Regions from separate parts of the Pseudomonas sp. Fl5BN2 genome, predicted to be linked through region 1. Evidence: predicted binding sites of a transcription regulator. Region 1 holds the regulator's gene; the other holds the start of a gene.

Region 1 (11,959 bases):
CAGTAGGAGCCGTCATAGACCCCCAGCCAGTCGACAGCCACCCAGGAACCGCCCCAGATCCCCACGACACTGAAGATAATCGCCAGCAAGGGCAGGGAAATGAAACCGGCCCACAGACGTGGCGCAATGATGTACTTGAGCGGATCGACACCGATCATCTCCAGGCTGGAGAGTTGCTCGGTGGACTTCATGTTGCCGATTTCCGCGGTCAACGCCGAACCGGCACGCCCGGCGAACAGCAGCGCAGTGACCACCGGCCCCAACTCCCGCAGCAAGGTCAAGGCAACCATCTGCCCAACCGCCTGCTCCGAACCGTAGCTGGAGAGAATATTGAAGCCCTGCAGCGCCAGCACCATGCCGATGAAGATCCCGGACACGACAATGATCACCAGGGACATCACCCCCACCGAGTGCAACTGCTTGACCAGCAGGCCGAAACTGCCGCCGATGCCGCCACGCCCCAGCAGCGCATGAAACAGGAACAGCGTGGAACGCCCCAGTACCGCCAGGACATCGATGCCCGAGCGACCGAAGAGGCGAACCCTCTCGATTAGCGATATTTTGCGCATCAGCGCTTCCCCAGAAGATCTGCGCGGTAATCCGACGCTGGAAAGTGAAACGGTACCGGGCCGTCGGGATCGCCCTTCATGAACTGACGGATACGTGGATTATCGGAGTCCAGCAGTTCTTCGGGAGTTCCCTGGCCCAGTACCTGGCCATCACCCACTACATAGAGGTAGTCGGCAATGCTCGCGGTTTCTGCAAGATCGTGGGAAACCACAATGCTGGTAATACCCAGGGCATCGTTGAGCAGACGGATCAGGCGCACCAATACGCCCATGGCGATCGGATCCTGACCTACGAAAGGCTCGTCATACATGAGTATCTGCGGATCCAGGGCGATGGCCCGGGCCAGGGCGACCCGGCGCTTCATGCCGCCTGACAACTCGTCGGGCATCAGGTCGATGGCGCCGCGCAGGCCGACTGCCTGCAACTTGAGCAGGACGATGTCACGAATCATCTCGTCCGGCAGTTGGGTGTGCACCCGCAATGGAAAGGCCACGTTCTCGAAGACGTCGAGGTCGGTAAACAGCGCGCCACTCTGGAACAACACGCCCATTTGCTTGCGCGCGTCGAACAGATCGCTGCGCGAGAGGGTCGGCAGGTTCTGGCCGTTGACCCACACTTCACCGCCGCTGGGCCGCAGTTGCATGCCCATCAAGCGCAACAGGGTGGTTTTCCCGCAGCCGGAAGGCCCCATGATCCCGGTGACCTTGCCCCGCGGAATACGAATATCCACGTTATTGAAAATGCTGCGCGTACCGCGCTTGAAGGACAGTCCCTTCAGCTCGACCGCGTAAGCGTTATCGGCACTCATCTAAACTCCTTGCGATGCAGCCTATCACTCGGACGCTTGGCTCCCTGCCGGGAGTACATGCCTCTGGGCAGGCCGAACTGGCGGCGAACTATATCACTGCTGATACGGAGCCCCCAAGGCCGAAGCCGCCACCGTTCAGGTCGACGACAGGCAAAATAGGAGGATTCCTAGCAAGCAGTAGACAAAGGCTGACGAACTTGCGTGAGGGATTTGCTCATTACCGCTATAATCGCCGCCTTTTCATCGGGCTATACGATTTCAGACATGAGCCAATCCAGCGACCTGATTCAATCAGCACAACGCACCATCCGCCTCGAACTTCAGGCAGTAGAAGGCTTGCTGCCCCATATCGACGCAGATTTCGTACGCGCTTGCGAGATGATTCTGGCCAGCAAAGGCCGCGTAGTAGTGGTCGGCATGGGCAAATCCGGGCATGTCGGCAACAAGATCGCCGCCACCCTGGCGAGCACCGGCACCACGGCTTTCTTTGTCCATCCAGCCGAGGCCAGCCACGGCGATATGGGCATGATCACCCGTGACGACGTGATCCTGGCCCTCTCCAACTCCGGCTCCACCAACGAAATCGTCACCCTGCTGCCGCTGATCAAGCGCCTGGGCATCCAGTTGATCAGCCTTACCGGCAACCCAGAGTCCCCGCTGGCCAAGGCCGCCGATGTCAACCTCAACGTCCACGTCGAGCACGAAGCCTGCCCGCTGAACCTGGCGCCAACCTCTTCGACCACTGCCGCCCTGGTGATGGGCGACGCCCTGGCCGTGGCCCTGCTGGAAGCCCGCGGCTTCACCGCCGAAGACTTCGCGTTCTCCCACCCAGGCGGAGCCCTGGGCCGCCGCCTGCTGCTCAAGGTCGAGAATGTCATGCACGAAGGTTCCGACCTGCCACACGTGCAGCGGGGCACCCTGCTCAAGGACGCACTCATGGAGATGACCCGCAAGGGCTTGGGCATGACCGTCATTCTGGAAAACGATGGCCGCCTGGCCGGGATTTTCACCGACGGCGATCTGCGTCGCACCCTGGATCGCGCCATTGATATTCATCACGCCACCATCGACTCGGTCATGACCCCTCATGGCAAGACTGCACGTGCCGATATGCTGGCCGCTGAAGCCCTGAAAATCATGGAAGACCATAAAATCAGCGCCCTGGTGGTGGTGGACAAGGAAGACCGGCCGATCGGCGCCTTGAACATGCACGACCTGTTGCGCGCGGGAGTCATGTAATGAATACCGACCTGCTGCAACGCGGTAAAAACATCAAGCTGGCGATTTTTGACGTCGACGGCGTACTGACCGACGGTCGCCTGTACTTCCTCGAAGACGGCAGCGAGTTCAAGACCTTCAACACCCTAGACGGCCAGGGCATCAAGATGCTCATGGCGGCCGGGGTGCAGACCGCGATCATCAGCGGGCGCAAGACCCCGGTGGTGGAGCGTCGGGCCAAGAACCTGGGGATCCCCCACCTGTATCAGGGCCGCGAAGACAAACTGGTGGTACTGGACGAACTTCTTGCCCAACTCAACCTAAGCTATGAACAGGTCGCCTATCTGGGCGACGACCTGCCCGATCTGCCGGTGATCCGCCGTGTCGGCCTGGGCATGGCGGTCGCCAACGCAGCGGGTTTTGTTCGTGAACACGCCCACGGCACCACCGTGGCTCGCGGCGGCGAAGGAGCTGCCCGAGAGTTCTGCGAGCTGATCCTGCGCGCCCAGGATCGCCTTGAAGCAGCCAACGCCGCTTACCTATAGAGCCTTCCAATGCTGAGTAAAAAGATTCGCAACATACTGATCTTCGGGACTATCGCCCTGCTGTTTGCAGCGGTCGGTTACTGGAACATCAGCCCTGAACGTTTCCTCGACAAGCCCGTGGTACAGGTCGACGAAAACGCCATCGACTATTACGTGATCAACGCCCGCAGCGTGCAGTATTTGCCCGACGGCAAGCTGCAGTATGAAATGACCTCGGACAAGGTCGAGCACGTCAAGGCCAGCGAAGTGACCCTGCTGACCAAACCGGACCTGCAGATGTACCGCGGCACTACCTTCCCCTGGCATGTCCAGAGCGAGCGCGGCGAAGTCAACCCGGACGGCACTGAAGTCGAATTGATCGATTCGGTACGGGTTTCCCGCACCGACGAAAGAAATCGCAACCTGCTGATCACCACGACCCGCATGACAGTATTCCCGCAGAAGCAATATGCGCAGACCGAGCAAGCCGTTAGAATTGACGGCGCCGGCGGCGTGACTACGGCGAAGGGAATGAAAGCGTATTTGAAAGACGGCAGGATGAACCTGCTATCGAACGTAAGAGGACAGTATGAGGCTCGTTAAAACCCTCCCGATTTTGCTCAGTCTGGGCGCAGCACTGGGAAGCGTGAGCGCCTGGGCTCTGCCGAACGATAGCCAACAGCCAATCCGCATCCAGGCCGACGACGCCCAGCTCGATGACAAGAATGGCGTGGCCACCTACAAGGGCGATGTAATCATCACCCAGGGTTCGATGAAGATCACCGGCAACACCGTGACCATCACCCGGTCAAAAACCGGCGAAATCGACGTGGTGACCTCCGTGGGCAACCTGGCGTATTTCGAGCAACTGCAGAAACAGACCGACCCGAAACCGGTCCAGGCCTACGCCGTGACCATCCAGTACCATGCCCAGCAGAACCGCATCGTACTGATCGACAAGGCCAAGGTTATCAACGACGGCAACACCACCGAAGGCGAGAAAATCGTCTACGACACCGTCAAGCAAGTGGCTAACGCCGGTCGCGCCAATGGCACCTCGGTCACCGCGCCGCGTCCGCGGATCGACATGGTCATCCAGCCGAAAAAGAAAACCGACGAGCAAAAGGCCCAGTAATGGCAACTCTAAAAGCCCAGCACTTGGCCAAGAGCTACAAGAGCCGCCAGGTCGTGCGTGATGTCAGCCTGTCCATCGACAGCGGTCAGATCGTCGGCCTGCTCGGCCCCAACGGTGCCGGCAAGACTACCTGCTTCTACATGATCGTCGGCCTGGTCCAGGCCGATCAGGGCCGCGTCCTGATCGACGACCTGGATGTCAGCCACCAACCGATGCACGGCCGCGCCCGCGCGGGTATCGGCTATCTGCCCCAGGAAGCCTCGATCTTCCGCAAGCTGTCGGTGGCCGACAACATCATGGCCATCCTCGAGACCCGCAAGGAACTCGACAAGGCCGGTCGCCGTCAGGAACTGGAAAGCCTGCTGCAGGAATTCCACATCAATCACATCCGCGACAACCTCGGCATGAGCCTGTCCGGCGGTGAACGCCGCCGAGTGGAAATCGCCCGGGCCCTGGCCACCGCCCCCAAGTTCATCCTTCTGGACGAACCGTTCGCCGGCGTAGACCCGATCTCGGTTGGCGACATCAAGCAGATCATCCACCACCTGAAGGCCAAGGGCATTGGGGTACTGATCACCGACCACAACGTCCGGGAGACTCTGGACATCTGTGAGACCGCCTACATCGTCAACGACGGGCAACTGATCGCCGAAGGCGATGCCGAGACCATCCTGGCCAACGAACTGGTCAAGGAAGTCTACCTGGGCCATGAGTTCCGCCTGTAAGGGCTGAGGTGTTGGGCTGGACGCCAGAGCGCCGGGAACAATAATTCCCTACAAACTTTATTGTTACAGCGCTCTAGGCAAACACTTCAGTTTCAGGCATATAATTTGCTTATGTTTGGCGCTCCGGCGCCCTGTAGTGGATGGCGCATGTGCGCCGGCAAATAAGGTGTTAAGCCCCTGCCATGAAACCATCGCTAGTCCTGAGAATGGGCCAGCAGCTGACGATGACACCGCAGCTGCAACAGGCCATCCGCCTGCTCCAATTGTCGACCCTGGACCTGCAACAGGAAATCCAGGAAGCGCTGGAGTCCAACCCGATGCTCGAACGCCAGGAAGAAGGCGACGACTTCGACAACAGCGATCCTTTGGCCGACAACACCGAGTCCAAGCCCAACACCGAGATCCAGGAACCCTCCTACCAGGAAACCGCCCCTACGGTGGATAACCTCGAGGACGGTGAGTGGAGCGAACGCATCCCCAACGAACTGCCGGTGGATACCGCCTGGGAAGATGTCTACCAGACCAGCGCCAGCAGCCTGCCTAGCAGCGATGATGACGAGTGGGACTTCACTACCCGCACGTCGGCCGGTGAAAGCCTGCAAAGCCACCTGCTCTGGCAACTGAACCTGGCTCCGATGTCGGACACCGACCGCCTGATTGCCGTAACCCTGATCGATTGCATCAACAATCAGGGCTACCTGGACGAAACCCTCGAGGAAATTCTCGAGGCCTTCGATCCCGAACTGGACATTGAGCTGGACGAAATCGAAGCCGTCCTGCACCGCATCCAGCAATTCGAACCGGCCGGTATCGGCGCCCGCAACCTGGGCGAATGCCTGCTGCTGCAATTGCGCCAACTGTCGACGAAAACCCCTTGGCTGAGCGAAGCCCAACGCCTGGTCAGTGACTACATCGACCTGCTGGGCAGCCGCGACTACAGCCAACTGATGCGCCGCATGAAACTCAAGGAGGACGAGCTGCGCCAGGTCATCGAGCTGGTGCAGAGCCTCAACCCGCGTCCAGGCTCACAGATCGAATCCAGCGAAGCCGAATACGTGGTTCCGGACGTCATCGTGCGCAAGGACAACGAACGCTGGCTGGTGGAGCTGAATCAGGAGTCCGTGCCACGCCTGCGAGTCAATGCCCAGTACGCCGGTTTTGTGCGTCGGGCCGACACCAGCGCCGACAACACCTTCATGCGCAACCAACTGCAGGAAGCCCGCTGGTTCATCAAGAGCCTGCAGAGCCGCAACGAAACCCTGATGAAAGTGGCCACCCAGATCGTCGAGCACCAGCGCGGCTTTCTCGAGTACGGTGACGAGGCAATGAAGCCGTTGGTGCTGCATGACATCGCCGAAGCGGTGGGTATGCACGAATCGACGATTTCCCGGGTAACCACGCAAAAATTCATGCATACCCCACGGGGCATATATGAGCTGAAATACTTTTTCTCCAGCCACGTCAGCACCTCGGAAGGCGGTGAATGCTCGTCCACCGCGATCCGCGCGATCATCAAAAAACTGGTGGCTGCGGAAAATCAGAAAAAGCCGTTGAGTGACAGCAAGATCGCTGGTTTACTGGAGGCACAAGGCATTCAGGTAGCCCGCCGTACCGTCGCCAAGTATCGCGAATCCCTTGGGATTGCGCCTTCCAGCGAACGGAAGCGGTTGATTTGACCGCAGGGCTGGCCACAGCGTTTCAGGGGCAGGCAACCCAGCCTGCCGCTTTATGCACTGGCAACGAAGGAGAAGCTGTATGCAAGTCAACATCAGTGGACACCAACTCGAAGTGACTGAACCTCTGCGCGCTTACATCGGCGAAAAACTCGACCGGCTGGAGCGGCATTTCGACAAGATTACCAATGTGCAGGTCACCATGGCTGTCGAGAAGTTGAAGCAGAAAATCGAAGCCACCTTGCACATCCACGGTGGGGAGGTCGTCGCCAATGCAGAACATGACGATATGTATGCCGCAATCGACCTGCTCACGGACAAGCTTGACCGTCAACTGAAAAAGCATAAGGAAAAGCACCTCCACCTTCTCCAAGGCACGGGTCGCTAACACTCTCCCCCCATGATCCGACTTGAAAGTATCCTGACCCCCGGCCGTTCCTTGGTGAACGTGCCGGGCGGCAGTAAAAAACGCGCACTCGAACAAATTGCCAACCTGATCAGCCGTGAAGTGCCCGATCTGGAGATGCAGGATGTCTACGAGAGCCTGATCGCCCGTGAAAAACTCGGTTCTACCGGTTTTGGCAACGGCATCGCGATTCCCCACTGCCGCCTCAAAGGCTGCGAGTCCCCCATCAGTGCCCTGATGCACCTGGACGCACCGATCGATTTCGACGCCATCGACGGCGCCCCGGTCGATCTGCTGTTCGTCCTGCTAGTCCCGGAAGCTGCCACCGACGCACACCTGGAACTGCTCAGGCAGATCGCCAGCATGCTCGATCGCAAGGAAGTCCGTGACCGGCTGCGCAGTGCCACCAGCAACGAAGCCTTGTATCAGGTTGTTCTGGACGAGCAAAACGGTCAGTAATCATGCGCTTGATCATCGTCAGCGGCCGTTCCGGCTCAGGTAAAAGCACCGCCCTCGACGTTCTTGAGGATCACGGCTACTACTGCATCGACAACCTTCCAGCCGGCTTGCTGCCCGAGCTGGCCGAACGTGCGTTGATTCACACTGAACTGGCCCAACCGCTGGTGGCAGTATCCATTGACGCACGCAATCTGCCCAGCCACCTGTCGCGCTTCCCCGAGCTGTTGGAAGAAGTGCGCAGTCGGCATATCCAGTGCGATGTGCTCTATCTGGACGCCGATGAAGAAACCTTGCTCAAGCGCTTCTCGGAAACCCGCCGCCGGCATCCCCTGAGTAGCGCCAATCGCTCACTGGCGGAAGCCATCCACGACGAAACCCAGTTACTGGGACCGATCGTCGATCTGGCGGACCTCAAGGTCAACACCACCAATCTGAACCTCTACCAACTGCGGGATACCATCAAGCTGCGGTTGCTGAATCAGCCCGAGCCTGGCACCGCATTCCTGGTGGAGTCCTTCGGTTTCAAACGCGGCATGCCGGTAGACGCCGATCTAGTGTTCGATGTGCGCTGCCTGCCCAACCCGTACTGGAAGCCTGAACTGCGCGCCCAATCCGGATTGGACGCTCCCGTGGCCGAGTACCTGGCCGCCCAGCCTGATGTCGAAGAGATGTTCCAGGACATCTCCAGCTACCTGCTCAAGTGGTTGCCGCGCTTTGCCGCCAGCAACCGCGCCTATGTAACCATTGCCATTGGCTGCACTGGCGGGCACCACCGCTCCGTGTACCTGACTGAGCGTCTCGGCCAGGTCCTGCAAAAATCCCTGAAGAACGTCCAGGTTCGCCACCGCGACCTTAGCTGAAAGGATCTACCCCGCGATGCCAGCTCTGGAAATTGAGATCATCAACAAGCTGGGCCTGCATGCCCGTGCCTCTGCCAAATTTGTCGGTGTGGCCGGGCAGTTTCCCTGTCAGATTCGCGCCGGCAGAACCCCGGAAACCATGGTTGATGGCAAGAGCATCATGGCCATGATGATGCTCGCTGCCGGTAAGGGCACCAAAATCCACCTGAAAACCGAGGGTGAGCAAGAGCAAGAGGCACTGGATGCGCTGGTGAAACTGATCAACAACTACTTCGACGAAGGCGAGTAGCCCTCGCCGGACCACTCGCATGCGGCACTCAGGCGAGCGCCGTGTCCATCACCATCATCAGACAAAAGCCGATACACAAGCCGAGGCTGGCGAGCTTTTCGTGACCATTGCGCCGGGACTCGGGGATCACTTCATGAGTCACCACCAACAGCATGGCACCAGCCGCCAGGGCCAGCCCCAAAGGTAAAAGCACCTCTGCCAAACTGACCAGCCAGGCGCAGAGCAAGGCAAAGACCGGCTCTACCAAGCCTGAAGCCGCACCGATCAGGAACGCCTTGACCCGCGACATCCCCGCCCCCGCCAGCACCAGGGCAATTACCAGCCCTTCCGGCACGTCCTGCAGGGCAATCCCCATGGCCAGGCTGTCCGCATCGGGCATTCCCCCGCCCGCCGATACCCCGACCGCCATCCCTTCCGGAATGTTGTGAGCAATGATGGCAAACACAAATAGCCAGATTCTCGGGGCAATGACTGGATGCTCGGGAGTACCCACCAGCGTTTCCGGACTGCCTGCTGAGACCTTGCGGTCCACCAGGAACAGTCCGAAAGCACCGAGCATGATGCCGAGACTGATCAGGCCGCTGGAGCTCCAGGCCGACAAGCCCAGGCTCTGAGCGGCAGCGATACCCGGAACGATCAACGAAAACGCTGTCGCCGCCAACATCACGCCGGCCCCAAAGCCGAGCAAGGTGTCACTCACGGCCACCGGCATTCTGCGGATCACCAATACCGGGACAGCCCCCAACGCCGTGCCCAATGCGCAGATCGATCCTCCCTGCAATGCCCGCAATAATCGCGGTTCCAGATTAAGCCAGCTCAGCCCTTGAGCCACCAGCAATGCGGTACCCGCCAACAGCAACAGCGAACCGAAGGCATAACGAAACATCCGTCCGCTGCTGATCGCCAGTGTTTCAGTGCCCATAGTCGGCCTTAGTTCTTATTGGTAGAAAATCTCAAGCCATCGCGGCCTGATAGCGTTGAGCAACTTCCGGCCAGTTGATGACGTTGTAAAAGGCATTGATGTACTCGGGTCGCCGGTTCTGATAACGCAGGTAATAGGCGTGCTCCCAGACGTCCAAGCCCAAAATCGGCGTGTTGCCATTCATCAGTGGACTGTCCTGATTGCCGCTGCTCTCCACCACCAGCTTTTTCCCCGGTGTCACACTAAGCCAGGCCCAGCCACTGCCGAAGCGAGTCAACGCGGCCTTGGTGAAGGCGTCCTTGAAACTCTCGAAGCCACCCAACTGCTGCTCGATTGCCTGCCCCAGAGCGCCCTCTGGCTTGCCGCCGCCCGCAGGCGTCATCACCGCCCAGAACAGCGAGTGGTTGGCATGACCACCGCCCTGATTGATCACCGCAGCACGGAGTTTTTCCGGCAATTGTTGAATACTGGCCACCAGCTTTTCCACTTCCCACCCTGCCCACTCAGTGCCCTCCACAGCGGCATTGAGATTGTTGATGTAGGTCTGATGGTGCTTGGTGTAGTGAATTTCCATGGTCTGCGCATCGATGTGCGGTTCCAGGGCGTCGTAGGCGTAAGGCAAGGCAGGCAAGGTAAAGGACATATTCAGTGCACTCCAAAAGAGGGGCTGTCGGGTGTCGGGCCGTCGGAGGACAACCGCGCGACATTGCTGTCCAGCAAACGGTGATTACGGGGGTATTCACCGTGTTCACCAATGAAATTGAGCAACTCGACGTAGGTCTTGCTGCTTTGGCGCAGAGCCGCTTCCCGCAGGGCCGGTGCCAGGCGACCGTCCTGCATGGTCTGCAGCAGGCGCTGGTGGATAGCGCAGAGGTACTCCGCGCTCTCCTCCGGCTGGTTCAGGCGCAAATGCAGGTCCGCCAGGTTGTGATGGGAAATCACACAAGCCGCTACCGCTTCGTCGGGATTCGACCAGCGCTCGAACAACACCTGTGCCAGGGCCAACGCCTGCAGGTAGAACTCGCGGGCATCCACCAACTCCCCCTGCATGAACAAGCGATTAGCCCTTTCGATCGTGCGTTTCCAGTGCTCCATGGTGAGCCTCCAAAGCGGTGTCGAGGGTTACACGCCGCCAGCGGTGAGTTTTTCCGGATCCAGCAGGATCTCAAGCTGGCTACGCGACAGATCGGTGTGCTCAAGCGCTACGTCGATCACCGGACGCCCCTGCTTGTAAGCGGTCTTGGCGATTTCTGCGGCCTTCTGATAACCGATGATCGGGTTCAGGGCGGTGACCAGGATCGGGTTACGCGACAACGCCTCCTTGAGCTTGGGTTCATTGACCTTGAAGCTGGCGATGGCTTTGTCCGCCAACAACCGGCTGGAGTTGGCCAGTAACTCGATGCTGCTCAACAGGTTCTGGGCAATGATCGGCAGCATCACGTTGAGCTCGAAGTTGCCCGATTGCCCGGCCACGGTGATGGTGCAGTCATTCCCGATGACCTGGGCAGCAACCATCGCAGTGGCTTCCGGAATCACCGGATTGACCTTGCCGGGCATGATCGACGACCCCGGCTGCAGGGCTTCCAGCTCGATTTCGCCGAGCCCCGCCAGGGGGCCGGAGTTCATCCAGCGCAAGTCGTTGGCGATCTTCATCAATGACACCGCCGTGGCCTTGAGCTGGCCGGATACCGTTACCGCGGTGTCTTGGGAGCCGATCAGGGCGAACAGGTTCTTGCCCGGAGTGAATTGAACCTGAGTCAGCTTGCTCAACTGCTGGCTGAAGAGTGCCGCGAACTCGGGATGGGCGTTGATCCCAGTGCCCACCGCAGTGCCCCCCTGAGCCAGGGACTGCAGGCTCGGCAACAGATCCTGCAAGTGGGCGATGTTGGCTTTGAGCTGTTGCGCCCAGCCTTCCAGGACCTGGCTCATGCGCACCGGCATGGCGTCCATCAAGTGGGTGCGACCGGTCTTGATGAAGGGATGCACCTGCACCGCCTTGTGCTCGATGACCGCCACCAGATGCACCAGCGCCGGCAGCAATTGCTCGTGCAGAGTCAGGGCTGCGCTGACATGAATGGTGGTGGGAATGATGTCGTTGCTGCTCTGGCCGCAGTTGACGTGATCGTTGGGGTTGACCGCCTCGCCCAACAGGCGGCTGGCCAGGGTCGCCAGCACTTCGTTGGCGTTCATGTTGGAACTGGTGCCGGAACCGGTCTGGAAGATGTCCACCGGAAAGTGCTGCATGAAGTCGCCTTCCAGCAGGCCCTGGGCAGCATCGACAATGGCCTTGCCCTGGGACTCGCTGAGCTGTCCAAGCTCGACGTTGGCTTTGGCCGCAGCGGCCTTGGCCAGGATCAAGGCACGAATGAA
Region 2 (11,959 bases), on a different contig from region 1:
TTCGGTTGGCTGCTGTATGTGCCGCTGCTGCTCTGGGCGGTGTGGCGGGCGCCGTGGGTCGAGTTGTTCACCGACAGTCGTCGTCAGCATCTGCTGTTCGGTACGGTATTCGCCTTGTTCCTGCTGTGGCTGGTTCGTCGGGACTTCGATACCGGAGTGTCCTACCACTTCATCGGCATGACCGCGGTGACCTTGCTGCTGGACTGGCCGCTGGCGATAGTTGGAGGTTTGATTGCGCAACTTGGATTGTTGGCTCTGGGCCGCCAGGACCTGGCGGCGCTAGGGGTCAATGGCGTTCTGCTGATTCTGCTGCCGGTGGCGGTGACCGAGGCTTGTGCCTGGCTGGTGGAGCGGGCCCAGCCGCGTAATCCCTTCGTGTATATCTTCTGTTCCGGGTTCTTTGCCGCGGCACTGTCGGCGCTGTTGTGCCTGCTATGTGGCCTTGGGCTCTTGTGGTTCGACGAGCGTTTCGTCATGCCTGAGTGGCTGGAAGACTTCGTCGGCTATCTATGGCTGATCATTTTTCCGGAGGCGTTCATCAACGGCATGGTGATCAGTGCCCTGGTGGTGTTCTGCCCGGAATGGCTGGAAACCTTCAATCGCACCCGGTACCTGGCCGCGCCCTGGAAAGACGAGGAACCGCGCCCTTGATCCATATCAACCCCGAGGTTTCGGCCGGGCTGCATGCTCGGCAAAAATCTCAGGAGTGCGATCATGAGTGTCTACCAGTGGGCGCGGCAGGAAGTGCGTGACAGTCTGCAAGGTGCCCAGCAGGAAGGGTTCGAGCCAGGGTTGAGCTTGCGCGCCCTGCTCAGTGCGGTGGTGCAGCAGAGCAAGAGCGTGCGCAGTATTGAAGACCTGGCGGACGAGTTGCAGTTCCTCGCGGAAAACCTCGACGACGATCAGGACTACAGCTTCATGCGGCCCTGACTGGCGTCAGACTGAGCACTCAGTGAGCGCGGGGCGGCAGCTCTTCGGAGAACAGGTCGTCCTCGGCATCCGGGCTCACCGGAATCTTGTGCTCCTCGGCAGCCCAGGCTCCTAGGTCGATCAGTTTGCAACGGTCAGAACAGAAAGGCCGGTTGAGGTTGGCCGCGGTCCATTCCACGGGGGCGCCACAGGTTGGGCATTCGACGGTCAGGGATTGGCTCATGACTGGCCTCCACGCAAAGTTAGGTAAAAGTGATGCAGGCGTTCGACCTCGCTGCGCAACCAGGCGTGGTCGCGGTCGTTGACCAGCACATCGTCGGCGTGACGCAGGCGCTCCTCGCGGCTGGCCTGGGCCTGGAGGATCGCCTGGACCTGCTGTTGGCTGATCTGGTCACGCTGCAGGGTGCGTTCGATCTGCAGTTGCTGCGGTACATCGATCACCAGAATCCGTTGGGTCATCCGCGATTGGCCGGACTCGATCAGTAGCGGCGACACCAGAATCGCGTAGGGCGATTCGGCACGGGCCAGATGGTTGACGATCTCCTCGGCAATCAATGGGTGCAGCAGGGCCTCCAGCCAGCGGCGTTGCTCGGGGACTTCGAAAATCAGCTTGCGTAGGGCCGAGCGGTCCAGTTGGCCGTCGGCCTGCAGCACACCGTCACCAAAGTGTCGGGCAATCTGTTCCAGGGCCGGACGGCCGGGTTCCACCACCCAGCGAGCGGCGTGATCGGCGTCGATCACGTGCACTCCCAGGTCAATGAAGTGCTGGGCGGCGGCGCTTTTACCGCTGCCGATGCCGCCGGTGAGACCTAGGGTCCAGGGTGTGTTTACGGAGCGAGTCATTGGAAACCGACAAACTGCAAATAGAAGTTGGTTATTTGACCACCCCAGAGCAAGGCAATCCAGCCGGCAATGGCCAGAAAGGGGCCGAAGGGGATCGGCGTTGAGGTCTTTGCCTGGCGCAGGCGTAGCATGACAGTGCCAAGGATTGCCCCTGTCAGGGATGACAGGAGCAAGGTCAGTGGCAGAATTTGCCAGCCACCCCAGGCCCCGAGCATCGCCAGCAGCTTGAAGTCGCCGTGGCCCATGCCATCCTTGCCGGTCAGCAGCTTGAACAGCCAGAACACCGACCACAGGAACAGGTAGCCGATCACCGCGCCCCATAAGGCATCTTCCAGGCTGACCAGCAGGCCGAAGCTGTTGGCGATCAATCCCAGCCACAGCAGCGGCAACACCAGTACGTCCGGCAGCAACTGGTGATCGGCGTCGATCAGGCCCATGGCCAGCAACCCCCAGCTCAATATCAGCAAGAGGCCCGCCGGCCAGCCGAAGCCGAAGTGCCAGGCAACGAATGCCGAGATCAGGCCGCACGCCAGTTCGGTCAGCGGATAGCGCAGGCTGATGCCGGTCTTGCAGTGCGAGCAGCGACCGCGCAGCCACAGATAACTGAGCAACGGGATATTTTCCCAGGGGCGGATTGGCTGCGTGCAGTGCGGGCACTGGGAGTGGGGCAGCAGCAGGTTGTAGGGGGCAGCCGCGGGCTCAGGTGGCAGCCCCAGTACTTCGTGGGCCTGGGCTCGCCAGTCACGTTCGAGCATCTTTGGCAGGCGCCATACCAGCACGTTGAGAAAGCTGCCGATGATCAGTCCCAGTACTAGGGCCGACACCACGAATGCCAGGGGGTAAAGGGTCAGGACTTCAGTCAGGGACATGTTCAGATCGCTGTACCAAGTTGAAAGATGGGCAGGTACATGGCGACCACCAGGGTGCCGACGATACTGCCCAGAATGACCATGATCAGTGGCTCCATGAGGCTGGTCAGGCTGTCCACCAGGTTGTCCACCTCGACCTCATAGTGCGTTGCGACTTTTTCCAGCAAATGATCCAGGGTGCCGGATTCCTCGCCGATGGCCGTCATCTGGATCGCCATAGTAGGGAAGACGCCGCTGGCGCGCATTGCAAAGTTCAATTGCATGCCGCTGGCAACCTGATGGCGGATGCGCTCGACCGCTTGCCCGAAGACCTGATTGCCACTGGCCCCGGCCACTGACTCCAGGGCCTGTACCAGGGGGACACCGGCAGCGAAGGTGGTGGCCAGGGTGCGGGCATAGCGAGCCACCGCTGACTTGTGCAGCAAGGGGCCGGCCAGGGGCAGCCGCAGCAGACTGACATCCAGGCCTGCGCGCAATCGTGATGAGCGTCGATACGCCCAGCGCACTCCCAGCCCGGTTGCCAGGCTGCCGGCCAGCAACAGCCCACCGTGGCGCTGAATGAAATGCGAGAGGGCAATGACCCATTGGGTCAGCAATGGCAGTTCTGTGTGGAAACTGGCGAATAGGCTCTGGAACTGAGGGACGACCTTGAGCAACAGGATGCTGCTGACGATGATCGCTACGCCGACCACCGCCAGGGGATAGACCATGGCCTTCTTCAGTCGGGCCTTGAGGTTCGCGCTCTTTTCCTTATAGGTGGCGACCCTTTCCAGCAGGGTATCCAAAGCCCCGGCCTGTTCGCCGGCTTCCAACAGGTTGCAATACAGCTCGTCGAAATAGCGTGGGTGCCTGCGCAGTGCGGTGGCCAGGTTGGAGCCAGCCTCAATGTCGCGTTTGAGGCTGACCAGCAGCTGGCGCATCTGGGGGTGATCGAAGCTCTCGGCGATGATCTCGAAGGATTGCAGCAGCGGCACACCGGCCTGCATCAGCGTCGCTAACTGCCGGGTGAACAGGGCAATCTCCTGGGCCTTGATCCGCTGACCCAGTCGGAGCCAGGCCCTTGGCTTGCGTCTGACCCGGGTTGGGGTGATGCCCTGCTTGCGCAGTCGTGCCCTGATCAGCGCCGGATTCACCGCGCTCAGTTCGCCGCTGATTGTCTGGCCCTGACTGTCGGTGCCTTGCCAGAGATAGACACTGGCTGCGGGTGCTCTTACCGCCATGGTTCGATCCTTGATGAAACGGTGGGTTTCAGGGCCGGTGTGCCCCACGAATATTGAGCAGGCGATAGATCGCCAATGCTCCCCATACGTGTCCCGACAGGGGCATCGGCCTGGCCGTCGGGTTGCCATTGGCCTGTTGAAGCCTAGCTGCCTAGCACCTGCCGAATAGGGTCAGGGAGTGACGGAATTTGTCAGTTTGTGCGACTCCTTGCGCTCAAGGCCATGGGCTATCGCCCTTGCAGGTCACGTATCCCGCGGGTGCGGTGCTGGCACAGGGCGTGCTTCAAGCCTTGCTGATCATGCAACTTTCGTTCATGCCAGGAGGCAGCCCATGAAGAATCAATCCGCTTTTACCCTGATCGAATTGCTGGTGGTGGTGGCGATCATCGGCATTCTCGCCATGGTGGCGATGCCGCTGTATTCCAAGTATCAGGCGCGGGCCAAGGTGATTGCCGCGCTGGCTGAAGCCTCGGCCCTGAAGGTCAACATCGAGGATCTGCTGAACCAAGGGATCGACCCGACCCTGACGTTGGCCGGTGGCACAGCCCTGACTTCGAATTGCCGGATGAGTGCCGAGGGCAATGCGGCCTCCGGCGAAGGAAGCATTGCTTGCACGATCCTCAATGCCCCGGGGCCGGTGTTGAACAAGACCCTGACGCTGACCCGCTCGGCGACTTCGGGGTGGATCTGCAGCACCAGCGTGGAGGCCGACTATGTGCCCAAAGGTTGTGCTGTGGATGAGGTTTGAGCCCTGGCCTGCGAGGCCGGTGCCGGCTTGTCAGTCGGTTGCGGAAAAACCGCAACTTGCATGCAGAACGGCGAGCGGTCATGCATTTTGCATGAGTCCGGGTTTTTGTGTATTTCATAAGTAATTGATTTATAACAATATTTATTGTTTTCTGGACTTGGCACAGCACCTGCAATATTCCTCATAACCCTGCTGCCAGGACACGGCGCAGGCTTTCTAAAAGAACAGGAGTTACTCGTATGAAGAAGTTCGCTATCGCTGCTGCAACTGCTACCGCTCTGACCCTGACTCTGGCCAACGCAGCTTTTGCGCAGACCACTCAAAGCACTCAGTCGCCAATGGTTGTGGCTGCCGGTGAAATGACCAAGGCCGAAGAGGCAACCTCTGATACCTGGATCACCACTAAAGTGAAAAGCGATCTGGTAACCGAGAAAGGCATTCCTGGCACCGATATCAAGGTCGAAACCAACAAGGGCGTCGTGTCGTTGTCGTCCACTGTCGCCATCACCGAGTCGCAAAAAGCTACTGCAGTGGCGATCACCAAGAAAATCAAAGGCGTGAAGGCGGTATCCGCTGATGGCCTGAAAGCCGAGTAATCCACAAGCTTCTCGCCTGGACAGGGAGAGGGGGCGGCAGACGAGTTGAGCGATACGTCTGCCGCTTCTTTAATGGGTTCATGCGGACGATCACAAGGATGTGATCATTACAGGCCCCGGCACATTGTGTCGGGGCCTGTTCTATTGGGCGGAGGAAATACATGACCATGCTCGCTTGAGCCTGGTGTACACCTCATTCGCTATCCAGATGCAGCGGGGTGATTACCTTGCCATCGCTTTCGGCCTGGCCCAGGTTGGCATCGATGAAGTAGACCCGGTCGTCGGCCAACTGGCCTTTGTCCACCAGGAAGTCCTTGATGCTACTGGCCCGCTCCTGGCCCAGCTGGCGCAGCAACACGTCACTGCCGCTCCAGAACTTGATCAGGCCTTCACGCAGCTTGGCAGTGCGCTCGTCACGGCTGAGCTGGGTCCATTCGGCAGGAGGCTGCTGTTTCAAGCGGGTGCGGTAGATGCCTTCCAGCAACGGGGCTTTCTCGCCTTCGGGTACCTGCAACAAGGACGCCTGGGCCGGGACCTTGTCGCCGCGCCGTTGCAGAATCTTGTAGTAGTTGTACTGGTATTCCCGCTCCAGGCGCTGCTGGGCGATCAGTGGGCCATCGCTGCTCTGGGCGCTGGTGCCTTCGATCTCCAGGCGCAGGGCCGGACGCTCCTTGAGGGCCTTGGCCAAGGTGGTCAGGGCCGACTCGGATTCCTTGCTCAGTTCGCTGGAACCTGGGGCGAAGGACACATTGCTCAGATCTTCCGAGCCGCCACCAGTGATCAGGCCGCCGATGAACTTGAACGGTGCCTCGGCCGCGCGCAGTACCAAGTTGCGCAGGGTCTGCCAGACAATCGGCATGACGCTGAACTGTGGGTTGTTCAAGTCGCCAGAGATGGGCAGCTCGATGGAAATCTTGCCGTCGGTGTCTTTCAGCAAGGCCACCGCCAGACGGATTGGCAGGTCCACGGCGTCCGGGCTATCGACCTTTTCCCCCAGTTGCAGTTGCTCTACCACCAGTTTGTTCTCGGCCTTGAGTTGGCCATTGGTGATCATGTAGTGCAGATCGAGGTTGAGTCGGCCTTTGCGAATGCGGAAACCGGCGAACTTCCCGGAGTAGGGCGTCAGGGTGGTCAGCTCTACCCGTTTGAAACTGGTGGCAATGTCCAGGGCGGCCATTGGGTCGAAGGGGTTCACGCTGCCCTTGATGGTCACCGGTGCATAACGGTCGACCTTGCCCTTGACGTCCACTTCCGCCGGTTTGGCCTGGCGGCTGTCGATGGTGCCGACATGCCCGTTGAGCTGCTGGACGGCAGTAGCGAAGTTCGGTGTCAGGCTGAGGTCGGCGAAATTGGCTGAACCGTCGTTGATGGCGATTTCACCGATGTGGATGCCCAGCGCCTTGCTGGTGCTCGGGGCCGGCTTCGCTGCGGGCTTGCTGCTCTCGGGTTGGGGAATCAGCAGGTCATCGATATTGGTGGTGCGGTCATCGTTGATGATGAAGCGTGCGTAGGGCTGGGTCAGGTTGACCCGGCTGATGCTCAGGCTGTCACCGTGCTGATAGTTCAGGCCTTCTACCACCACCTGCTTCCACTTTACGAAGTCGCGGGTCTTGAGAGTATCCAGGGTGTGCAACTGCTCCACCTCGGCCCGGCCGGTGACGCTGAAGGTCAGCGGCTCGACCTTCTTCAAGTCCACCGCCAGATCGCTGCCGAGCATGCCGCTACGCAGTTCCAGGCGAATGAACGGGCTGATGTAGGACTGGGCGACACGCAGGTCGATGTCCTTGGTCTGCACCTTGAGCTTTGCGGTGATGGGGTTGAGATTGACCTCGCCGCTGGCGCTGACCTTGCCTTGTTTACCCAGGCCGGTGTCGAGCTTGAGAGTGAAGGGCGACTGGTTGAGGCTATCGAAGTTCTTCAGGTCCAGGTTCAGTGGACCGAGTTCCAGGGCCACGGCCGGTTTGGCCTGACGATCGGCCAGGTGCACCTGATAATTGCGCAGTTCTACGTCCTTGAGCAGCACCTGCCAGGGCTTGCTCGGCGCTGCCGGTTCCTTGGGGCTCTCGGCAGTGGCTGGTTGAGACGCTGTTGCAGGCTTGGCTGGTTGGCTGGCAAAGAGTTTCTGCCAGTCCAGCTGGCCGTCGGCTTCCCGGGCGGCCCAGGTTTCCAGCTTCTGGCTGCTGATCTTGCCGACAATCACTTGCTGCTTGGCCAGGTCCAACGTGGTTTCGCTGACGTCCAGGCGTTCCAGGCGTGCCAGTGGGCGACCGTCCGGAGCCTTGATCGCGAACGGCGCGATGCTGATCGAAGTATTGTCCAGCAGCAGTTCGGTTTCCTTGGCCAGGCTGAACTTGTAGTGGGTACTGAGGTTCACTACGCCGTCTTCCAGTACCAGCGGCACTGCATCGCGAACATAGGGCCACCAGGCTTTCATCTTGCCGTCGGTGACTTTCAAGGTGCCTTCGGAAGTCAGCGGGGTGACGCTGAAGTTGCCGCTCCAGTCGATCTGGCCGCCTTCGGGGCCGGTAGCCACCAGGGTCATATCGGCGCTGTCATCAGGCAGGGTGCTGAGGTTCTTCAGTTCGAATTCGAGCTTGTTGTAGATGAACTCGATGGGCTCGCTAGGGCGCAGGTCCTGAAAGTGCAGGTAGCCGCCAGCCAGCTTGATACGCTCGATGCGTACCGGGAACGGCTTGGCGTTGGGATCGCTCGGGGTTGGCTCGCTGGCGGGCAGCTTGAACAGGGCCAGGAGGTTGAGCTTGCCTTCCTTGTCGAAGAGGATCTCGGTCTTGGGTTGGTCCAGCTCGATGTCTGCCAGGTGCAGCGCACGGGTCCAGAGGCTGTCCAGCTGAAGGTTGGCATAGAGGCGTTCGAATGCCACTTGTTCCTTGCCTGGCTCTCCGATAGACAGGCCCCAGAGAGTCAGCTCCAGACTGAAGGGGTTGAGTTCGATGCGCTGGATATGGGCCGGGGTCGTGGCGTAGTTGGCCAGTTGCTGATTGGCCACCCGCAAGGCGATGCCCGGCAATATTAGAAAGCCCAGCAGACTGTAAAGGGCGAGAGCGGTCAACAAGGCGCCGAGAGCGCGAATCAATCCTTTGGTCATGCGAGGCTTCATCTATCTGAATCGGAAGTGCCTTGGAGTATGGCACGCGTTTACGGTTCCGAAACCATCACAGTCTTCAGGATTGTTCAGATTTCTTACCCTTGGTCAAAGTTGCAGGATCAGGGTTTTCAGCGGCGGCTGGCCATCCTGGGAAGGAAAGTCCGCAGCTGGGGCCAGGACCTGGCATTCACGTACTGGCCGCCCGGCTTTGTCGGCGCAGCGCAGCACCTGTTCGCGCCAGTCCTGCATCGAGACCTTGGCCAGGTTGTTACAGCAGATCAGTACGCCATCCTCTGCCGTCGCCAGCAACGCTGGTTTCAGCAAGCTCTGGTAGTCGCGCAACAGGTCGACGGTGCCGAATGCGCTCTTGGCCCAGGCGGGCGGGTCCAGCAGTACCAGGTCGTATTGGCGTTGTTCAAGGAGCGGATAGCTGGGCAGCTTCTGCCCACGCCGCTGGCTGATGGGCAGGCCGGCCAGTTGGCGGATGGCCGGAAAGTAGTCTGATTGTACGAACTGCATCTCGGGCAACTGCGGGTTGAGCTGGCCGTTTTCTCGTCCGACCGCGAGGTTGCCTTCGGCGAAGTCCAGGTTGCAGACCTCCCGGGCTCCCCCGGCTGCGGCACTGAGGCCGACACCGCAGGTATAGGCGAAGAGGTTGAGCACGCTTTTGCCAGCACTGTGCTGCTTGACCCAACCGCGGGCGTTGCGCAGGTCGAGAAACAACAGCGGGTCCTGCCCGGCATGCCGCCCGCGGACCCGGTAGTTCAAGCCCCACTCGTGGCCGACGAGATCTTCCAGAGCGTGCTCTTCAGCGTGGTACACCGAGTCTTCACGGTCGATACGCGAGTTGCCCCGGGAGCGATCGTTGTAGACCAGCAGGGTGGACAGGTTCAGCCGTTGATTGATGGTCTCGTGCAGTTGCAGCAAGGCGTCGCGTTCCAGGGCCTGGTGAAAGCTTTGCACCAGCAGTTGTGGCCCATAGCGGTCGATGGTCAGGCCGCCGGCACCTTCCTGGCTGCCATGGAACAGGCGGTAGCAGTCAGTGCCCTGCTGATGCAGTTCGGCGAGCAGTTCCTGACGGTGATCGAGGGCGGCGCGCAGCGCCTGATTCAAGGAAGACATGCAGGGCGCCTTGGAGCAGAGGAATAAGGCGCCGCAGTCTACCAGCGTCGTGCCTGTTGTAGGAGTGGCCGGATGGCGTTCGGTTGACCGGCGCAGGTGAGCTTGTGTTGGCAAGCCGACGCCTTACAGCCCCATGCGCCGTTTTGCCCGATGCACTGAACTGTCGCGTACTGCCCAGCGCAGCATCGGTGTACTGCGCTTGACGCTGGCACGAATCAACTGGCGTTGCAGCGGGTTCTGGTTGACCTCGAGCATGGCGCTGGCCCAGTCCGGCAGCAGGTCGATACCCGCCTGCATCATCAAGGCACCAAAGGGTTTGGCCAGGCGGCTAGGGGCGGGAGCCGCGAGCAGCAGGCGCAGTACTTCGCGGCTGCGTTCGTCACAGAGCAATTGCCTGCGCATGGCTTGCAGGTAATCGGCCACGGCTTGTCGTGAGCGTGGTACATCGCGGGCGCCGAGGCGTTCGGCAATCAGGGCAATCTCGTTGTAGTAGCGATCCTGGTCAGCCCCCGACAGATGGGGGTTGAGGTAGCGCAGGTGAGCAGCAAGAAAACTGCTGACTTCCGCCACATGCACCCATGTCAGCAAGTCCGGGTCGCTGGCGGCATAAGGCCGGCCATCGGGAGCCGTGCCGACAACCTGCAGGTGAATGGTGCGTACCTTGTCGATGAGCCACTCGGCGTCCTGGCGCGAACCGAAAGTGGTGCCGGAAATGAACTGCCCCGTACGGCGCAGACGACCGATCATGTCCTGGCGAAAATTCGAGTGATCCCAGACTCCGGCCAGGGCCAGTGGGTGCAGGGCTTGCATCAGCAGGGCGCTGATGCCGCCAATCAACATGCTGCCGAAGTCGGCGTGTACTTGCCAACTGACTGACTCCGGTCCGAACAGGCCAGGATCACCCTTGGGATTTTCCAGGTCGAGCTGACCCAGGGACAGGCCAGACAAACTCATGACCTGCTTTTCGATACGGCTGCGAATGAATTCCATGACAGCTCGGTGCGGATATTGGAAAAAGGGGCGCGGCCATCGCCGCGCCGGTTTCAAGCGTTCAGGCGCTTGTCGATCAGACCTTCCACTACGCTGGGGTCTGCCAGGGTCGAGGTGTCACCCAGGCTATCGAGTTCGTTGCAGGCGATCTTGCGCAGGATACGCCGCATGATCTTGCCAGAGCGAGTTTTCGGCAGGGCGGGTGCCCACTGGATCAATTCCGGCTTGGCAAAACTGCCGATCTCGCGGCTGACCAGGGCCAGCAGCTCCTTCTTCAGTTCCTCATCGGGTTCGACGCCCTGCATCGGCGTGACAAAGGCGTAGATCCCCTGGCCCTTGAGGTCATGTGGGTAACCCACCACCGCCGCTTCGGCAATGCTGTCGTGGAGCACCAGGGCGCTTTCCACCTCGGCGGTACCGATGCGGTGCCCGGAGACGTTGATCACGTCATCGATACGTCCAGTGATCCAGTAGCTGCCGTCCTCATCGCGACGTGCGCCATCGCCAGTGAAGTAGTAGCCGGGGTAGGGCGCGAAGTAGGTTTCGATCATGCGTTTCGGGTCGCCATAGACACTGCGGATCTGCGCCGGCCAACTGGCCTTGATTGCCAGGATGCCACTACCGACGCCGTGGATCTCTTTGCCCTGATCGTCCAGCAGCACCGGTTGTACGCCAAACATCGGGGTCGAGGCGCAGCCGGGTTTGACTTGCCGGGCGCTGACCAGGGGGCTGAGCATGATGCCGCCGGTTTCGGTCTGCCACCAGGTGTCGACAATCGGACAGCGTTGCTCACCCACCGTATTGAAATACCACTCCCAGGCTTCCGGGTTGATCGGCTCGCCGACGCTGCCCAGCAAGCGCAGGCTGGCGCGGGAGGTATGTTGCAGCGGTTCGCTGCCTTCGCGCATCAGTGCGCGCAAGGCGGTGGGGGCGGTGTAGAAGATGTTTACCTGATGCTTGTCCACCACCTCCCAGAAGCGCGAGGTGCTCGGGTAGTTGGGCACGCCTTCGAAGATCAGTGTGGTGGCGCCATTGGCCAGTGGCCCGTAGAGGATATAGCTGTGACCGGTGACCCAACCGACGTCGGCGGTGCACCAGAAGACTTCGCCGTCGCGATAGTCCAATACGTACTTGAAGGTCATGGCGGCCTGCAGCAAGTAGCCGCCAGTGGTGTGCAGCACGCCTTTGGGCTTGCCGGTGCTGCCGGAGGTGTAGAGGATAAACAGTGGGTCTTCGGCGTCCATGGGCTCGGGGGCGCATTGATTGCTGGCGGCGGCTACGGCCTGGTGATACTGAACGTCGCGGTCCTGCACCCAGTTCATTGGATTGTGGGTGCGCTCGACCACCACCACGCTGCTGACGTCCGGGCAACTGAGCAGGGCCTTGTCGACGTTACTCTTCAGCGGGACCAGTTTACCGCCCCGCACACCCTCATCGGCGGTGATCACGGTGCGACAGTCGGCGTTGAGAATCCGGTCGCGCAGGGCTTCCGGGGAGAAGCCGCCGAACACCACCGAATGCACGGCGCCGATCCG

What was found. The regulator sigma-54, encoded in region 1, starts transcription at its own class of promoters, with help from an activator protein. The targets are predictions, from matches to a motif close to ANTGGCATNNANNTTGCTNT.
Region 2: the regulator sigma-54 is predicted to act here: its motif matches at 4,128-4,147, upstream of GV819_RS28000 (pilin).

The regions. Positions count from the first base shown of each region.
Region 1 covers NZ_JAAARL010000005.1:151,173-163,131, forward strand. Annotated here, with positions in the region: gene mlaE (lipid asymmetry maintenance ABC transporter permease subunit MlaE) at 1-569, opposite strand, end outside; gene GV819_RS08800 (ATP-binding cassette domain-containing protein) at 569-1,378, opposite strand; gene GV819_RS08805 (KpsF/GutQ family sugar-phosphate isomerase) at 1,643-2,617, shown strand; gene GV819_RS08810 (KdsC family phosphatase) at 2,617-3,141, shown strand; gene lptC (LPS export ABC transporter periplasmic protein LptC) at 3,151-3,723, shown strand; gene lptA (lipopolysaccharide transport periplasmic protein LptA) at 3,710-4,255, shown strand; gene lptB (LPS export ABC transporter ATP-binding protein) at 4,255-4,980, shown strand; gene GV819_RS08830 (RNA polymerase factor sigma-54) at 5,163-6,656, shown strand; gene hpf (ribosome hibernation-promoting factor, HPF/YfiA family) at 6,736-7,041, shown strand; gene ptsN (PTS IIA-like nitrogen regulatory protein PtsN) at 7,054-7,518, shown strand; gene rapZ (RNase adapter RapZ) at 7,521-8,378, shown strand; gene GV819_RS08850 (HPr family phosphocarrier protein) at 8,395-8,667, shown strand; gene GV819_RS08855 (ZIP family metal transporter) at 8,696-9,589, opposite strand; gene GV819_RS08860 (superoxide dismutase) at 9,621-10,232, opposite strand; gene GV819_RS08865 (tetratricopeptide repeat protein) at 10,235-10,684, opposite strand; gene GV819_RS08870 (class II fumarate hydratase) at 10,712-11,959, opposite strand, start outside.
Region 2 covers NZ_JAAARL010000026.1:34,059-46,017, reverse strand. Annotated here, with positions in the region: gene GV819_RS28030 (energy-coupling factor ABC transporter permease) at 1-651, shown strand, start outside; gene GV819_RS28025 (hypothetical protein) at 715-930, shown strand; gene yacG (DNA gyrase inhibitor YacG) at 950-1,153, opposite strand; gene coaE (dephospho-CoA kinase) at 1,150-1,773, opposite strand; gene GV819_RS28010 (prepilin peptidase) at 1,770-2,642, opposite strand; gene GV819_RS28005 (type II secretion system F family protein) at 2,645-3,862, opposite strand; gene GV819_RS28000 (pilin) at 4,194-4,610, shown strand; gene GV819_RS27995 (BON domain-containing protein) at 4,850-5,206, shown strand; gene GV819_RS27990 (DUF748 domain-containing protein) at 5,400-8,312, opposite strand; gene GV819_RS27985 (class I SAM-dependent rRNA methyltransferase) at 8,418-9,434, opposite strand; gene GV819_RS27980 (oxygenase MpaB family protein) at 9,558-10,424, opposite strand; gene acs (acetate--CoA ligase) at 10,478-11,959, opposite strand, start outside.